One region of the Brevibacillus sp. HB2.2 genome, then DNA from elsewhere that is predicted to be linked to it. Evidence: riboswitches for the same ligand, from Rfam matches in the RefSeq annotation. Region 1 holds a riboswitch; each other region holds the start of a gene.
The links. Region 1 has a riboswitch for cyclic di-GMP ahead of HP401_RS02800 (methyl-accepting chemotaxis protein). Riboswitches for the same ligand answer to the same signal wherever they lie in the genome.
Positions count from the first base shown of each region.

Region 1 (3,639 bases):
AATTCTCCCGGCTGATGAAATTAACCTGCATTTTACAGGGGACATTCACGCGATTACAGCTGCACATAACTTGTTGGCAGCGATGATCGACAATCATATTTTCCATGGCAATCCGCGCGGGCTCAATCCAAAGAAAATCGTCTGGAAACGAGCTATGGATATGAACGACCGCGCACTGCGAAACATCGTGGTTGGTCTGGGTGAGGGCAATGGAATGACGCGTGAGGATGGCTTCATGATTACGACAGCGTCGGAAATCATGGCGATCTTATGCTTGAGTGAGAATCTAGCAGACTTGCGGGAGCGGTTGAACCGTATCATTATTGGCTACGATTTCAATGATCAGCCTGTACGGGCAGAAGAAATCAACGCGGTTGATGCGATGTGTGTTCTCTTGAAGGAAGCCATCAAGCCCAATCTCGTACAGACAATCGAGGGAACCCCGGTCATCATTCACGGTGGACCTTTTGCCAATATCGCACATGGGTGCAGCAGTGTGATCGGAACCAAAATGGCCTTGAAACTGGCAGATTACGTCGTAACAGAGGCTGGATTTGGTGCCGACTTGGGGGCAGAGAAGTTTTTTGACATCAAGTGCAGAAAAGCAGGTCTGACTCCATCGGCTGCTGTCGTGGTCATTACGGTTCGTTCGTTGAAATACAACGGCGGGGTAAAAGTACCTGACTTGGCAGTGGAGAACTTGTCTGCTCTGGAAAAAGGCTTCGAAAACGTCAAGCGACATCTGGAAAACCTACAGAAGTTCGGTGTGCCAGCAGTGGTGGCCATCAATCATTTTGCGACAGATACCCAAGCAGAGATTGATGCTGTCATTGCGCTGTGCCAAGCGGCTGGAGCCGAAGCAGCGCTCTCTAAAGTGTGGGCAGAAGGAGGAGCAGGCGGTGTCGAGCTGGCTGAAAAAGTAATTCGAGCAGCAGAGCTGCCTTCGTCCTTCCGATTCTTGTATGAGGAAGGCCTCAGCATTAAAGACAAGATTGAGACTGTCGTGAAAGAAGTATACCGTGGATCAGGAGTTGTCTTTTCGCCGTTGGCATTAAAAACGATGCAAAAGGTAGAAGAAATGGGCATGTCCCATCTGCCTGTGTGCATGGCGAAAACACCTTACTCTTTTACGGATCGCGCTGATCTGTTGGGGGCACCTGTAGACTTCACGATTCATGTGAGCGAAGTGCGCATATCAGCAGGAGCTGGTTTCATTGTGGCACTGACCGGAAGCTTGGTTACCATGCCAGGCCTCCCGAAAAAGCCGGCTGCGGAATCGTTATTTGTCGACGAGGAAGGCCACGTGATTGGATTAAGCTAATCAAAAAGTGTGACAAAAAGCTGACAGCTGTAAAAGGTTGTCAGCTTTTTTTCCATTTTGAGGTTTATTGGCGGAAAGTTATGGGAAATGAAAGGTGAGATTGAAAAAAAGTGAACTTAATTGAAAAACAACAAGGAATGACAAAGGCAAACTTGCTGAAAGGCAGGGACGCAAAGCCACGGGTCTAAGGACGAAGGTCAAATGACTTTCGCAGCTAGGACAGCCGGGTTGCCATACCGTAGTCATGATGGGCTGTCGGTGGGCAGTCTTTTTTTTGTTGAAAAAAGAGAAGGGAGAAGGGATTCGGTATGAAAAATAGTTTGAAGAATAAGCTAATTATCGTTTTGTGCCTGCTGTTGGTGATAAGTTTGGGTACGGTTTGCGGTGCAAGCTATTGGAGTGCTTCCAACCTTTTGGCAAACAGTCTGGACAAGGAAGCTGAGCTGTCAGCTAGCAATCTCTCGATTCGTATCGATGGTTTCTTTCAAGAGAAAATTGAGATTGTAAGAGCGATAGGAGGGTTGATGTCGGCAGATCAAAATGTCGAACAAGACCTGAAACTCATTCAAGAAGCCCAAAAGAAAAACCCCGAGTTTGAGACGTTCTTCTTTTCGCATGACTTAAGCGGTAAGAAAGTGATCAATTTCAAGGGTGAAGTGACTGACATTTCAGATCGTCCGCATATTAAGGAAGCCAGCAAAGGGGAAGGGAAGGTTGTTGTCTCTGAGCCAGTCGTTTCGAAGCGGACAGGGAATAACATCGTGACACTGGTCGTTCCATTGATGAAGGACAACCGTCAATACGGTTACATCGGTTCTACGATTCCAATCAACGAGATCCAAAAAAAGGTGTCTGAAGAGAAATTTGGCGAATTAGGTTACGCCTTTTTAGTAAGCAAAACAGGAACATTTATTTATCATCCGAACAGCGAGTACATTCTGAAGGAATCCATTCTCAATATGGGGATTCTTCAACTTCAGACTGCTTTTGAAGATATCAAGCAAGGGAATCATGGAATCGCCCAATACGAATACGAGAATACAGAGCGATTTGCTTCCTATGCGCCAACCAATTTGAACTGGGGGATATTCATCACTGCACCCGTAGCGGAGCTACATGCACCTGTCGATCAACTGTTAGTCCGATTGACGGTTATTTCCCTCATCGTATTGGGGCTTGGGGTTGTCCTCGTTTATTTCTTGGCTGTACGCATGGTGAAACCAATTGAGCGTCTGAATCACGCAGTAAATGTAGTGGCGCAGGGTAACTTGAAAGAGACCGTAACGGTTGACGGAAAAGACGAGATTGCGGTTCTGTCCCGTGACTTTAACCAGACGGTATCACACTTGAAAAATTTGATCGAAGACGTATCACTGTCGTCTGATCAAGTTCAGCGTTTTAGTCAGGAAGTATCCGAAGGCATTAAACAAGCGACGGAAAACATCAACCAAATTGGCTTGTCTATCGAACAGATTTCTGAGGGAGCAGAGGCGCAGGCATCCAGCTCGCAGGAAGTCGCATTGTCGATGACTGACATGGCAGCAGGCATCGTGAAAATCGCGGAGACGTCTGCACATGTTTCTGAGGCTGCCCAGATCGCAACAGAGCAGGCTGAGCAAGGGACTGCTGTAGTAGAGCAGGCAGTTCGCCAGATGGGAAGCATTGGGGAGGGAACTTCGAAGGCGACTGTAGCCATCGAGCAGCTCAACAATCGCTCCAAAGAAATCGAAGGCATTCTCGATACGATCAGTCAGTTGACCTCGCAAATCAATTTGCTTGCCTTGAACGCTTCGATTGAGGCAGCACGTGCTGGCGAGCATGGACGTGGGTTTGCTGTAGTTGCTGGTGAAGTAAAAAAACTGGCGAACCAATCCGAGGAATCCGCATCGAAAATTGCAATGCTGATCGGGGAAATCCAGCAGGATACTCATCACGCAGTAGAGGTTATGACCGAGGGTAACCAAAACGCACAGCAAGGTATCCAATTGGTCGAAGAGGTTCGCGAAATCTTCGAGCATATTTTGGAATCTTCCCGGAACGTTGCCGCGCACATTTTGGAAGTATCCGCAGCATCTGAGCAAATGTCAGCAGGCTCCCAACAGGTGAGTGCTTCTGTAGATGAAATGCATACCATTGCAAAGCATGCTTCACTCGACGCGCAAACAGTGGCAAGGGCAACCGAAGAGCAGCTTCAAGCCATCGAAGAAATTGGCAAGTCTGTCGAGCATTTGAACGCAGTGGCGGAAGAATTACAGCAAGGAATCGGCAGGTTTACGGTGTAAGAAGCAGCTCATCTGATTGTAAGTCCTCTTTTTGAA
Region 1 covers NZ_JABSUV010000003.1:39,564-43,202, reverse strand. Annotated here, with positions in the region: gene HP401_RS02805 (formate--tetrahydrofolate ligase) at 1-1,321, shown strand, start outside; cyclic di-GMP riboswitch class I at 1,457-1,557, shown strand; gene HP401_RS02800 (methyl-accepting chemotaxis protein) at 1,630-3,603, shown strand.

Region 2 (3,639 bases), on a different contig from region 1:
ATACACGATTTTCGCCGAACCATTTTTCCGATATTTTTGCAGCTGTACCATCCTGATTCATTGCATCCAGTGCTTTTTGCAGCTCTTTTTGCAATGCCTCGTTGCCTTTTTTGACGCCAATTCCATATTCCTCAGGAGACAGCGATTCTTCTAACTGCTTAAATGCTCCCGGCTCTTTTGCCATATAGTAATCGGCCACAATCTGGTCGATGACGACTGCTTCTACGCGACCGATCTTCAAATCACTCAGTGCCAGTACGTTATCAGGGAACTCGGTAATCGATTGGACCTGATTTTTGATATCACTCGCATTAATCGCGTCAGCTGCGGAAGACAGCTTTTGCAAACCAATTGCTTTACCGGCCAAGTCTGACAGCTTGGCCAAGTTGCTATTTGCCTTCGTGACCACTACTTGTGCGTTTTTCAGATAAGGCTTGGTAAAGAGAACCTTCCCTTTTCTCTCATCTGTAATCGTATATCCATTCCAGATCAAGTCAATACGACCACTGTTTAGTTCAGACTCTTTTGCACTCCAGTCGATTGTTTGAAACTCAACTTGTTTTCCCATTTTTTCGCCAGCTGCACGTGCATAATCAATATCAAAACCGACTAGCTCATTTTTCTCATCCCGGAAACCCATCGGTGCAAACTTATCATCAATTCCGATAATCAACTTATTCGCGTCAGCGCCAGTTTTTGCGCTGGAACAGCCCACTACCAACGAAACCACCGCACCCAACAACAATGACATCCATGCTATTTTCTTCATCGTGATGATCCCCCTCGTTTCCCTACTCTATATTTTACTCTGATAAAGTGGTAATACGTTAACAAGGTATCATGATAGCACATTAGCAAGGAATAGTCGATACTTTAGTAAACAAAAGCACCTTAGAAATATACGCCAAATAATTGGGGAAAATGCCTGGCTACCTCCATCACGAAAAAGCCCTCCACATTCAATGGAGAGCTTTTTTGTGTTGGAGCTATACACCCGTTTCCTATCCTTACGCCTGATTGCACACTTTGATATATGAAACATTTCTCACGTTGATGACAACATCATCATACTGGAGCCATCCGTCGTTTTGATTAGCGACCATTTGAATGATCTCTTCCGGTTCCGTGGATTCGATGCTAATCGTTTCACCGCCTCCGGAAAAGTAGAATTGAATCACTTTTGCTTCCTTCATAATATCCCCTCCTATTCCTTCTAGTTATCGGATGGTTGGAAAATTTTTGTTACGGGTGATTTATATGTATTCCATTCAACTCCTGAGCGGCTACGTGCATTCAAACACCAAAAACTTTTTCAGAAGGTTTCTCTTTCATCAAACAGGGGAAAGTACGTTTATATAAAGTAAATTTGGATGGATGGTCAGCAGTTCACATTCGATATCACTGGGGAAGACATTCTGCGTACCCTAACCTAACGCCTATGAATGAAGGACTAGTTGATATCACAAATGGTTTTTTGTTCGTCTATACTTTATGAACAATTAGTTTCTTTACCCTACCAAAACTTGACAAAGTATATCTTTTGTCTTATATTTTGCATGATTATGTCCAGCAAAATTCGACACACTTTTACAAGTTTTGCTAATAAATGCAAAAGGCAAAGTCATCGAAAGGTGGCGACGCAAAACCACGGGTCTACAGTCTTTGACCATGATAGCCGGGTTGCCATCATCTTGGAACAATTTTTTTGATGTTGGTAGCTTCGGTTGTTCCATTCCGATGGAACGGCCTTTTTTTGTGTTTCGTTTTTTGAAAGGGGGATGAAAGCACTCTCATTTTTGCAACAGAATGGAAAAACATAACTTTTGGGACGTCAAACATACACAACACGGTAATCAGAAAACGATGGAGTGGAGAAGTTATGTACAAACAAGTAGAAACCGTACAAGAGTTAGCTAAATTTCATGAAATCAAAGAAACAGTATGGACAAGCATGGGCTTCGAGATGGAGTACGCGAAAGAAGGCTCCGCACAATTCCTCCTACTTGCCGATGATGGTGAAGCAGGTGGAACATTTGAAATGACGCCCTTTTCCAAATCAAGTGCTTATATGAAATCACTATTTCAGGATGTTGTTACAGAAGATATGAAAGTAATGGAGGTAGACAGTCTTGCTGTTTTGCCGAAATACCGTGGACAACTAGGGCAAAAAGGAATTTGCTTGATGATAGATTACGCTGAAAAGCATGGCTATACCCACGCAATCGGGGTAGCAGATCCAACTTTTTTTAAATTTATTAACACGAAGTATCAAGTAAAGGCGACTCAGACCAAAGATATCGTCTTTTACAAAGGGGCCGATGCCATTCCGACCCTCTTTCATCTAAAAGATGTCTATGACAATAAGCACGATCCGAAATATTCCTGGTACAATTCGTCGTCGTCCAATCAAGTAAAAGTCGAGGTAGGTGGGTAACATGGATAACATTGATCTATTGAGAAGAAGAAACAATTGGGTCGTAATCGTATTCGCAAGTATTATTACGGTTGTTCAGGTCTTAAACCTCTTTCTAGGCGTCTCGTACACATTCGTTTTCACAATACTGGGTATTTTGTATGGCGTACTGGCACCTTTTACTTACATCTCCAATCGCCCGAGCTTCCGTGAAAAAGCAGCGCCCTTCATGAAGTTCTTCAACTTAGTCGTAATCGGGATCTTCATGTTCATTGTAGTTGGACTGGACCCGCATATGATCAATATCATGACCATTATGTTCTTTGTAGCCGTCATGGGGATTTATCAAGACCGACTCATCAATATTTTGACCATTGTATCGACATTAGGCATTGTCTCTTACTACTTCCTGACACAGAGAGAATTGATTTTCCATTCGACAAGCAATCTTGACCTGATGTACTTCCTGCTCACCTTCTGCTTCGTCTCTATCACGAGCATGATGCATGCTGTATTCAATAACAAACTGCAAGAGGAAAGTGAGCAACAAAAGCAAGAAGCGATTGCCTCGAAGGAATCGTTGCAACGTGTTCTCGATCAGATCAACGAGTCTCTCACCTCTATGCAAGACTATCAAGAGAATTTGAACAAGGTAACAGATGGTGTAAATGTTCGCGCTGTCGAAACCGTTGCTTCCCTGCAAGACATTATGGAGTCCTTTACGGTCCAGACTAGCAATACGGACGAGCTGCGTCGGGAAATGAGCTCGACGAATCTGCAAGTTGAGGACATGACCCGCTCTGTTACAGAGATGCATGAGTACGTAGAATCGACCAAAGAAGCCACTAGCGAGAGTGGAAAACGCATTGGCAACATCGGCAATGACTTTGAACGATTCATCACGGACATCCAAGGTACGAACCAGCTGATTCAAGAGCTCAATAAAGAAACCGAATCGATTGGGAAAATCATTCAAACCATTTCCGATATTTCTGCACAAACCAACCTGTTGGCACTCAATGCCACGATTGAAGCGTCTCGGGCAGGTGAACACGGCCGAGGATTTGCTGTCGTAGCAGATGAAGTACGCAAGCTCGCTGAATCCTCCAAGCTATCCTCCGAGTCGATCTCGAGCTTGCTCATGACCATTCGTGAAAAAATGAAGCTCGTATCGGATATGATTTCCGAGTCACAGACGTCTTTTGAGAAAAATAGCGAGGGCATCC
Region 2 covers NZ_JABSUV010000032.1:53,769-57,407, forward strand. Annotated here, with positions in the region: gene HP401_RS32415 (amino acid ABC transporter substrate-binding protein) at 1-769, opposite strand, end outside; gene HP401_RS32420 (hypothetical protein) at 1,008-1,193, opposite strand; cyclic di-GMP riboswitch class I at 1,605-1,688, shown strand; gene HP401_RS32425 (GNAT family N-acetyltransferase) at 1,880-2,434, shown strand; gene HP401_RS32430 (methyl-accepting chemotaxis protein) at 2,436-3,639, shown strand, end outside.
Region 2: linked by a shared signal. The riboswitch ahead of HP401_RS32425 (GNAT family N-acetyltransferase) and the one ahead of HP401_RS02800 (methyl-accepting chemotaxis protein) in region 1 are both predicted to bind cyclic di-GMP.

Region 3 (3,639 bases), on a different contig from region 1:
AATATGGAGATACCCGTTCGGTTCTGGGGGAAAGCGGGTAATGATTTCCTTTACTTTGCCCTCTTGCAAGTCATCAATCATGATATTGCGGATAAAATTGGATGCCGCTACCTTGTTTTCCAATGAAATCAACCTTTCACTTCACCTTTACATTCCATAATACTGATTCTCTTCCCAGAGTTCAACAAAATCGGGTCGTTGACCGACCCGCTCACGTCTCCCATTGCTGCCCCGTTTGCCATTGTGACCTGCAATACAGGTGAATAACAGAATCAATGGCTAAGCGCTGCTCCGTAATCCCACGAATCTTTTCGAGATGCTTCGAGGGAATCAGATGCAGCAAAGGCTGTTCAACATGATTGAACCGTTGGAATGCTTCCGCTGCAATCCGATCCCACTGCGGGTAATACCGAAGCAAATCATCGGGCATTACACGGGAGCGGTCCGTGTCGGACTCGGGCAAACACTCAAATGGTTCATCCAAATTTAACGTTCCATAATCATCAGTCAGCTCTTCGCCCGGAAAAATATCCCGTGCAGCCAATTCCATATCATACATGGTCGGCACACAATTCGCATGAAAGCTGTGGTTCACGTACCTTGCCTTATCCCAACAAAGAATGTACTTTCCGAACTGGTTCTTAAACGAATATTTTTGTACGTCCTGTTTTCGTAATGAGTCAAGTCTTTCCACAAATGCAGGGTCCAATACTTGGTCCAAATCATCCTGTGCCCATACAATCGTTCCTTTTGGGATAAACCTTGTCGCAAACACACCGTACCCGATCTCATCGTTGATATAGCGCAATTCTGTATCGGGATGCATCATGGTCTTTGTTTCACTCCTTGGCAAATGTGCCTTTTTATCATCATAAGCAGCTTTGCCCCAGGAGGTGTGTGAATATCTTTCGAAAAATACATAGAATTCCTAACTATTTTTCCGGATTAAAATATTTTTCTTATTTACCACAAATGGTAAATAGTCTATATTATTGGCAAACGGAGTTTTAGGAACATTTTCCCACAACGATTGAATCAGTATATGTGTCATTTTATGCTTCACCCATTGATATCGAAACGGCATACCCGGGGAAATCCGGCGACGCAAAGCTACAGGGGCTACCTCCGCAACAGCGGACACGCTTGCCAGCTACCGAAGTATTGATGTAGGACGCGACCAATGATCCTATATCATTGGTCTTTTTTTGCGCTCATAATGTCTATTTTTGTCTACTTTTGTATGTTTGTGTATTTTTAACTTTTAAAGGAGGTGAGGCAACAGCGGATAGCCGGTTTAATGAATCATTATTCTTTTCATCATGAAGGAGGTTTCATAGGAATGTCATTCTGGAAGAAACTCTCGACCGTCGCTCTGACTGCTGTCATCGGGGTATCAACATTCTCTGGAGCACAAGCTGCTAACCGTCCAACATCGATGTCACCGAACGCAATGGTGACGACTCCTCACTATCTGGCTACGGCTGCGGCCCTGAAAACATTGGAAGACGGTGGAAATGCAGTAGATGCTGCTATTACAGCCGCTTCCACCTTAGCTGTTGTCTATCCTCATTACACAACCATTGGCGGAGATAACTTCTGGCTCATCTACAATGCCAAAACAAAAGAGCTGAAGGCGCTGAACGGCAGTGGTCGCGCAGGCGAAAAGGCAACCATCGACTATTACAAAGGCAAAGGCTACGAAAAAATCCCGTCCCGCGGTTATGAATCAGCAAACACTGTCCCTGGTGTCGTCTCCGGCTGGTGGGAGGCGTACAACTACGCCCATAAAAGCATGGGCAACAATAAGCTTCAATGGAACAGACTGCTGGAGCCTGCCATTGGATACGCCGAGAACGGATATCCCGTCTCCCCCAACCAAGTATATTGGACAAAATACGCGACAGATCCAACTGACAATGACTTGAAGAATCTTCAACGTTTTGATGGATTCCGCAAAACATTCCTGAAGCCCAACGGAGATCCTTATGCAGCAGGCGAAATTCTCAAACAAAAGGATCTTGCCAATACTTTGCGAATCATTGCGAAAAAAGGCGCTGACGGTTTTTATAAAGGTGAAGTTGCTAAAAAAATCGTAGCAGACATGAAAGCCAACGGCGGATTGCTCACGTTGAAAGATTTTGAGAAGCATACCTCCACTTGGGCAGATCCCATTACGGTAGACTACCGCGGTTACAAAGCGTATAACGTTCCGCCTAACTCCCAAGGCATGGCATCACTCTCTATTCTTAATGTTTTGAACAACTTTGACCTCAAGAGCATGGGTGAAGGAACACCCGATTACTACCACACGATTGTGGAAGCTACCAAACAGGCTTTTGCTGACCGCGACAAATGGCTGACTGACCCTGCCTTTGCGGATATCCCTGTGGATGAGCTGTTGTCCAAGCAGCACGGGAAAGATTTAGCTGCGCGCATTGATATGAAGCAAGCAGCCAAATCCGTAGAACCGCTTGATCCAAAAGGCGATACAACCTGGTTCGGGATCGTCGACAAAGATGGAAATGCCGTGTCCATCATTCAGAGTCACTACTTTGACTGGGGTTCTGGCATCGTAGCGAAAGATACGGGTGTCCTTTTGCAAAACCGCGGAAGCTATTTCTCCTTGGATTCCAAACACATCAATCACTTGGAACCAGGAAAACGCACCTTCCACACCATTAACCCAGCTATGCTCTTTAAAGGGGACAAGCCTTATCTTCTTTACGGAACACAAGGGGGAGAAGGACAGCCGCAAACGCAAGCCGCTCTCGTCACACGCATCGTCGACTTTGGTTTCAGCGTGCAAGACGCAATCGAAGCACCAAGATGGCTGCATGGACGCAACTGGGGATCTGCTTCCAACAATCTCAAGGTGGAAAGCCGCATCCCTCAAGAAGTCCTGGACGAGCTCATTAAACGTGGGCATCCAGTCGAAAAGCTTGAAGCAGCCTATACCGATGCGATGGGACAGTCCGGCGCAATCCTGATTGACCCGCAAACCAATGTAAAATTTGGCGGTGCAGACCCTCGCGGTGAAGGCGCAGCAATGGGCTATTAATATTTTGTCAGACTGCTGAGCTCATCTCAGCAGTCTGACTGTTTCTATTTCGCATTCACGGATTAGGAGTGGACAAACCTATGTTTTTGTTCAACAAACTCAGGAACAAAATGATTCTTTGGTTTCTCATCGTGGCTGTCATTCCACTTACTGCCGTTTCTTTGTTTATCACGAACAGCTTTTCATCCATTCTCATTGATAAACAAAAATCATCCTATGTTGACCTTACTTCCAGTACAGCCATAGCGATGGATCAATATCTGGACCGGCGTATGACAGAAATTCAAGTTTTAGCCCGCACCTCGGATATTCAATCCGATGATGCATCGGCAAAAAACGAATTTATCCGCAAGTTTACCGAGGAAATGAAGCTGTATGACGGAAATACGTTTATCGCAAGCGATGGAAAAGTAACGGCTGATACGTTCCCCAAAAGCGTTGGAATCAATCTTGGCGAGCGCCAATTCTTCAAAGACGGTATGCAGGACAAGCCCAGCTTCTCCGATGTTCTTGTTGCGAAGACAACCGGCAATCGCTCTATCATCGTCGCTTCCCCTGTAAAAGGGAAAAACAACGAGAAG
Region 3 covers NZ_JABSUV010000007.1:131,718-135,356, forward strand. Annotated here, with positions in the region: gene HP401_RS07105 (glutamine--tRNA ligase/YqeY domain fusion protein) at 1-132, opposite strand, end outside; gene HP401_RS07110 (SET domain-containing protein) at 212-829, opposite strand; cyclic di-GMP riboswitch class I at 1,070-1,158, shown strand; gene ggt (gamma-glutamyltransferase) at 1,340-3,058, shown strand; gene HP401_RS07120 (methyl-accepting chemotaxis protein) at 3,139-3,639, shown strand, end outside.
Region 3: linked by a shared signal. The riboswitch ahead of ggt (gamma-glutamyltransferase) and the one ahead of HP401_RS02800 (methyl-accepting chemotaxis protein) in region 1 are both predicted to bind cyclic di-GMP.

Region 4 (3,639 bases), on a different contig from region 1:
CGCCTGAAAACAGAATATCCAGAAGTGGAGCAAATGCTTCGTGCCAACGATTTTCACGATAAACTGGAGCGCTATGCTTTGGAAATGCAGCAGTATTTGCAGGTGAAGCATTTTGAGCGTAAAGACGTGGAGCTCTTGGAGGGTCACTATTATTTCTTGGAAAACTTGCTGAGCTTGGCGAAACAACATCCGGGAATAATCGAGTCCCGCGTATATAGCCGCCGAGGTGACAATTGATGGGTACAAAGGAGAGGGAAGCGGATGTTTTGGAAAAAAGACAAAGGCCTGGCAGAAAAAGAGACAGCAGCGACGACAGCCACAACCACAATGGCAGGACAGCAAGACGCATGGAAACATGAGCTTCGCGGTCTTTACGAACAGATGGGTGCAATCCTCGCTTCGGACCAAGCGATGAACGCCGATTCCGATCAAATGGTGCGATTGGTGACGAGAATGAAGCGTGCCGTAGAGAATATCCAGGCCATTAATGAGCGGGATGATGAATCTGCGAGCCAGTTGTCGGTTCGAGGGGAGCGCCTGACAGACATCTGTAAACAATCGGTAGCGCGTGCAGATGAAGGCAAGAAGGCTATGACGGACGTTGTGGAAGTCATGAGCCTGCTCGACAAAGAATCGGTTCATACGTCCAAGTCCATGAGCCGCTTGGAAGAGCGTTCTTCGGAAATTACGAGTATTGTCAAGGTAATCAGTGACATTACGAATCAGACTAACCTTCTCGCTCTGAATGCAGCGATAGAAGCTGCACGTGCGGGGGAACAAGGCCGAGGCTTTGCTGTCGTAGCGGATGAAGTACGGAAGCTGGCAGAGATGACAGCGAACTCGACCAAGACGATTGCGGAATTGATCGGCAAGATTCAAGAAGAAATCAAGGAAGCATTGTCCAACAGTGAAAAAAGCAGCAGTGCGATTAAAAATGGACTTTCCATCAGCAAGGATGCTGCACAGAAGACGGATCAGATCGCGAACGCTTTCCAGGTACTGAACGGCGAAGTGGCGGGTGTGATGGAAATCATCGCGCATCAAAAGCGTTTTGCTGACGATGTGTCCCAGCAGGTACGTGAGGCAAAGGGCTTACTGGACGAGCTGAATGAAGGCATCACCAAGCACGTAAGAGACGCCAACGCGGTAGAGCAAATGCTCGCGACGAGCGTAAAGGATGTCAAAAAGTTATTGTGATCATGAGGAAGAAAAATTAGAAGTCCGTATCCAAGCGATGCGGACTTTTTGATATTTGTTCTTTCCTTTCACGAAATATTTACATGTTTACGTTTGACTATTCGAAATGGAGTACTATAATCAAAGTAGGTTTCTCCATATCTTTCCTTTTTTCGACAAAATCTTATCAGCATTCGCTATGAATGGGCAAACCCATTGAAAAGTGGGGACGCAAAGCCACGGGCCTAATGTACACGTTACGATGGCAGCCGGGTTGCCAACGAGCAGTGTATTTTGCTGTTTTAGTATGACGGCTCCTTTCATGCGAAAGGGGCCTATTTATTTTTCAAAAGGGGAGTGGTTGTAGCATGTCAATCCTTCAAACACTGGACAAGCAGTACATCAATGGGGAGTGGCGCGACGGACTTGGCGCGAAGACATTGCAAGATATCAACCCTTACAACGGGGAAGTCATCGCAGAATTCAAAATGGCAAATCTGGAGGATATCGACGCGGCTTACAAGGCGGCAGCCAACGCGAAAAAAGAGTGGGATGAAGTGAATGCCTATACCAAATCCCGAATGTTGGAGCGTGCTGTTCGCTATATCGAAGAGCATGAAGAAGAAATCATTCAGATCATCATTCGTGAACTAGGTGGAACCCGACTGAAGGCATTTTTTGAGATCGGGCTTGTGAAGGATATTATTCGCGAGGCGGCTACGTTCCCGGTGCGCATGGAAGGAAAAATTCTCCCTTCTCCCGTAGACGGAAAGGAAAATCGCTTGTATCGGATTCCCGCAGGAGTTGTCGGCGTCATCAGTCCGTTCAACTTCCCGTTCTATCTGTCGATGAAGTCCGTAGCTCCAGCTCTTGGCGCGGGCAACGGTGTCGTCCTCAAACCGCATGAACACACGCCAATCACGGGAGGGACTCTCATCGCGAAAATTTTTGAAGAAGTAGGTCTGCCCAAAGGCTTGATCAACGTCGTTGTAACGGATATTGCTGAAATTGGCGATGGGTTTGTCTCCCACCCGATTCCGCGCATCCTTTCGTTTACAGGCTCTAGCCAAGTAGGAAGCCATATCGCGCAAGTGGCAGCGAAGCATTTCAAGAAGGCGATTTTGGAGCTAGGCGGCAATAGTGCCCTGATTGTTTTGGAGGATGCGGATCTCCAGTATGCCGTCAATGCAGCGGTATTCAGCCGCTTTACCCACCAAGGTCAGATTTGCATGTCGGCTAACCGGGTTCTGGTTCACCAAGATGTATACGATAAATTCCTCGGTCTGTATGTGGAAAAAGTATCTGGTCTCAAGGTAGGCGACCCAAATGATCCAGACACGGTAATCGGTCCACTCATCAATCAACGGCAAGTCGCCAACCTGATGGCAACGATCGATGAGGCGATACGCGAAGGAGCCGTTCCTGCACTGAAAGGGGAAGTAAAAGGAAACGTGGTCGAGCCGATTGTTTTGACAGGTGTGACCACAGACATGTCCATTGCATCGAAAGAGCTGTTTGGTCCGGCTGTTTGCATCATGTCGTTTGCTTCCGAGGAAGAAGCAATTCGTATGGCGAACGAGACACCATTTGGATTGTCCGGGGCGATTCATACCCGCGATCTGGAGAGAGGTGCCCAGATGGCCAAGCGCATTGAGACCGGCATGATTCATATCAACGATGGAACGATCAATGACGAACCAATTGTGGCGTTCGGCGGTGAAAAGCATTCCGGATTGGGACGCTTGAATGGTCAATGGAGCCTAGAAGAGTTTACTACGCTAAAATGGATTTCGGTTCAGCACAAGAAGCGTCAATTTCCGTACTAATGCTAGCAAAAGATAGAGGTGAAGAGGGTCATGAACGGATACGAAGGATGGAACGAAACAGAAGCCTCCGAAAAGGGGAAAAATGCAGAACTTCTCGAGGCTTTCATCAAGGTTGCTCCCTATTTAAATGATTTGCTCAACGATGACATTACCATTGGGGTCTACGACACGGAAAAGCTATTGCGCAATGTGCCTGCCCAAACATTTTCCCTGCAGGTAAAGTCTGGTGATCCACTCCAGGAGGGAGATGTGATCACCAACGCGATTCAAAAAAACACCAAGCAGGCGATGATGGTTCCCAAGGAATTATTTGGTTTTCCTCTCGTCGCACGGGCGATCCCCTTGCATGATCACACGGGAAAAGTTATCGGCGGTGTTGGCATTGGTTCGAGTATGGAGCGAGCCAATGAGCTGTATGAAATTGCCGCAAATCTCTCGAGCGTCGTCGAGCAGGTCAGTGCCACCACACACGAGATGGCCGTGCAGATCGGGAATTTGAACGAGCAAATGAAGGCGATCTCAGAGCAAGCCAATGATGTGAGCCAAAGTACAACTGAGATCGAGCAAATTACACTCGCCGTGAAAAAAATCGCTGATCAAAGTAACATTTTGGGACTGAATGCGAGCATTGAGGCTG
Region 4 covers NZ_JABSUV010000029.1:26,328-29,966, reverse strand. Annotated here, with positions in the region: gene HP401_RS20195 (hypothetical protein) at 1-237, shown strand, start outside; gene HP401_RS20190 (methyl-accepting chemotaxis protein) at 262-1,197, shown strand; cyclic di-GMP riboswitch class I at 1,373-1,458, shown strand; gene yfmT (benzaldehyde dehydrogenase) at 1,545-3,002, shown strand; gene HP401_RS20180 (methyl-accepting chemotaxis protein) at 3,033-3,639, shown strand, end outside.
Region 4: linked by a shared signal. The riboswitch ahead of yfmT (benzaldehyde dehydrogenase) and the one ahead of HP401_RS02800 (methyl-accepting chemotaxis protein) in region 1 are both predicted to bind cyclic di-GMP.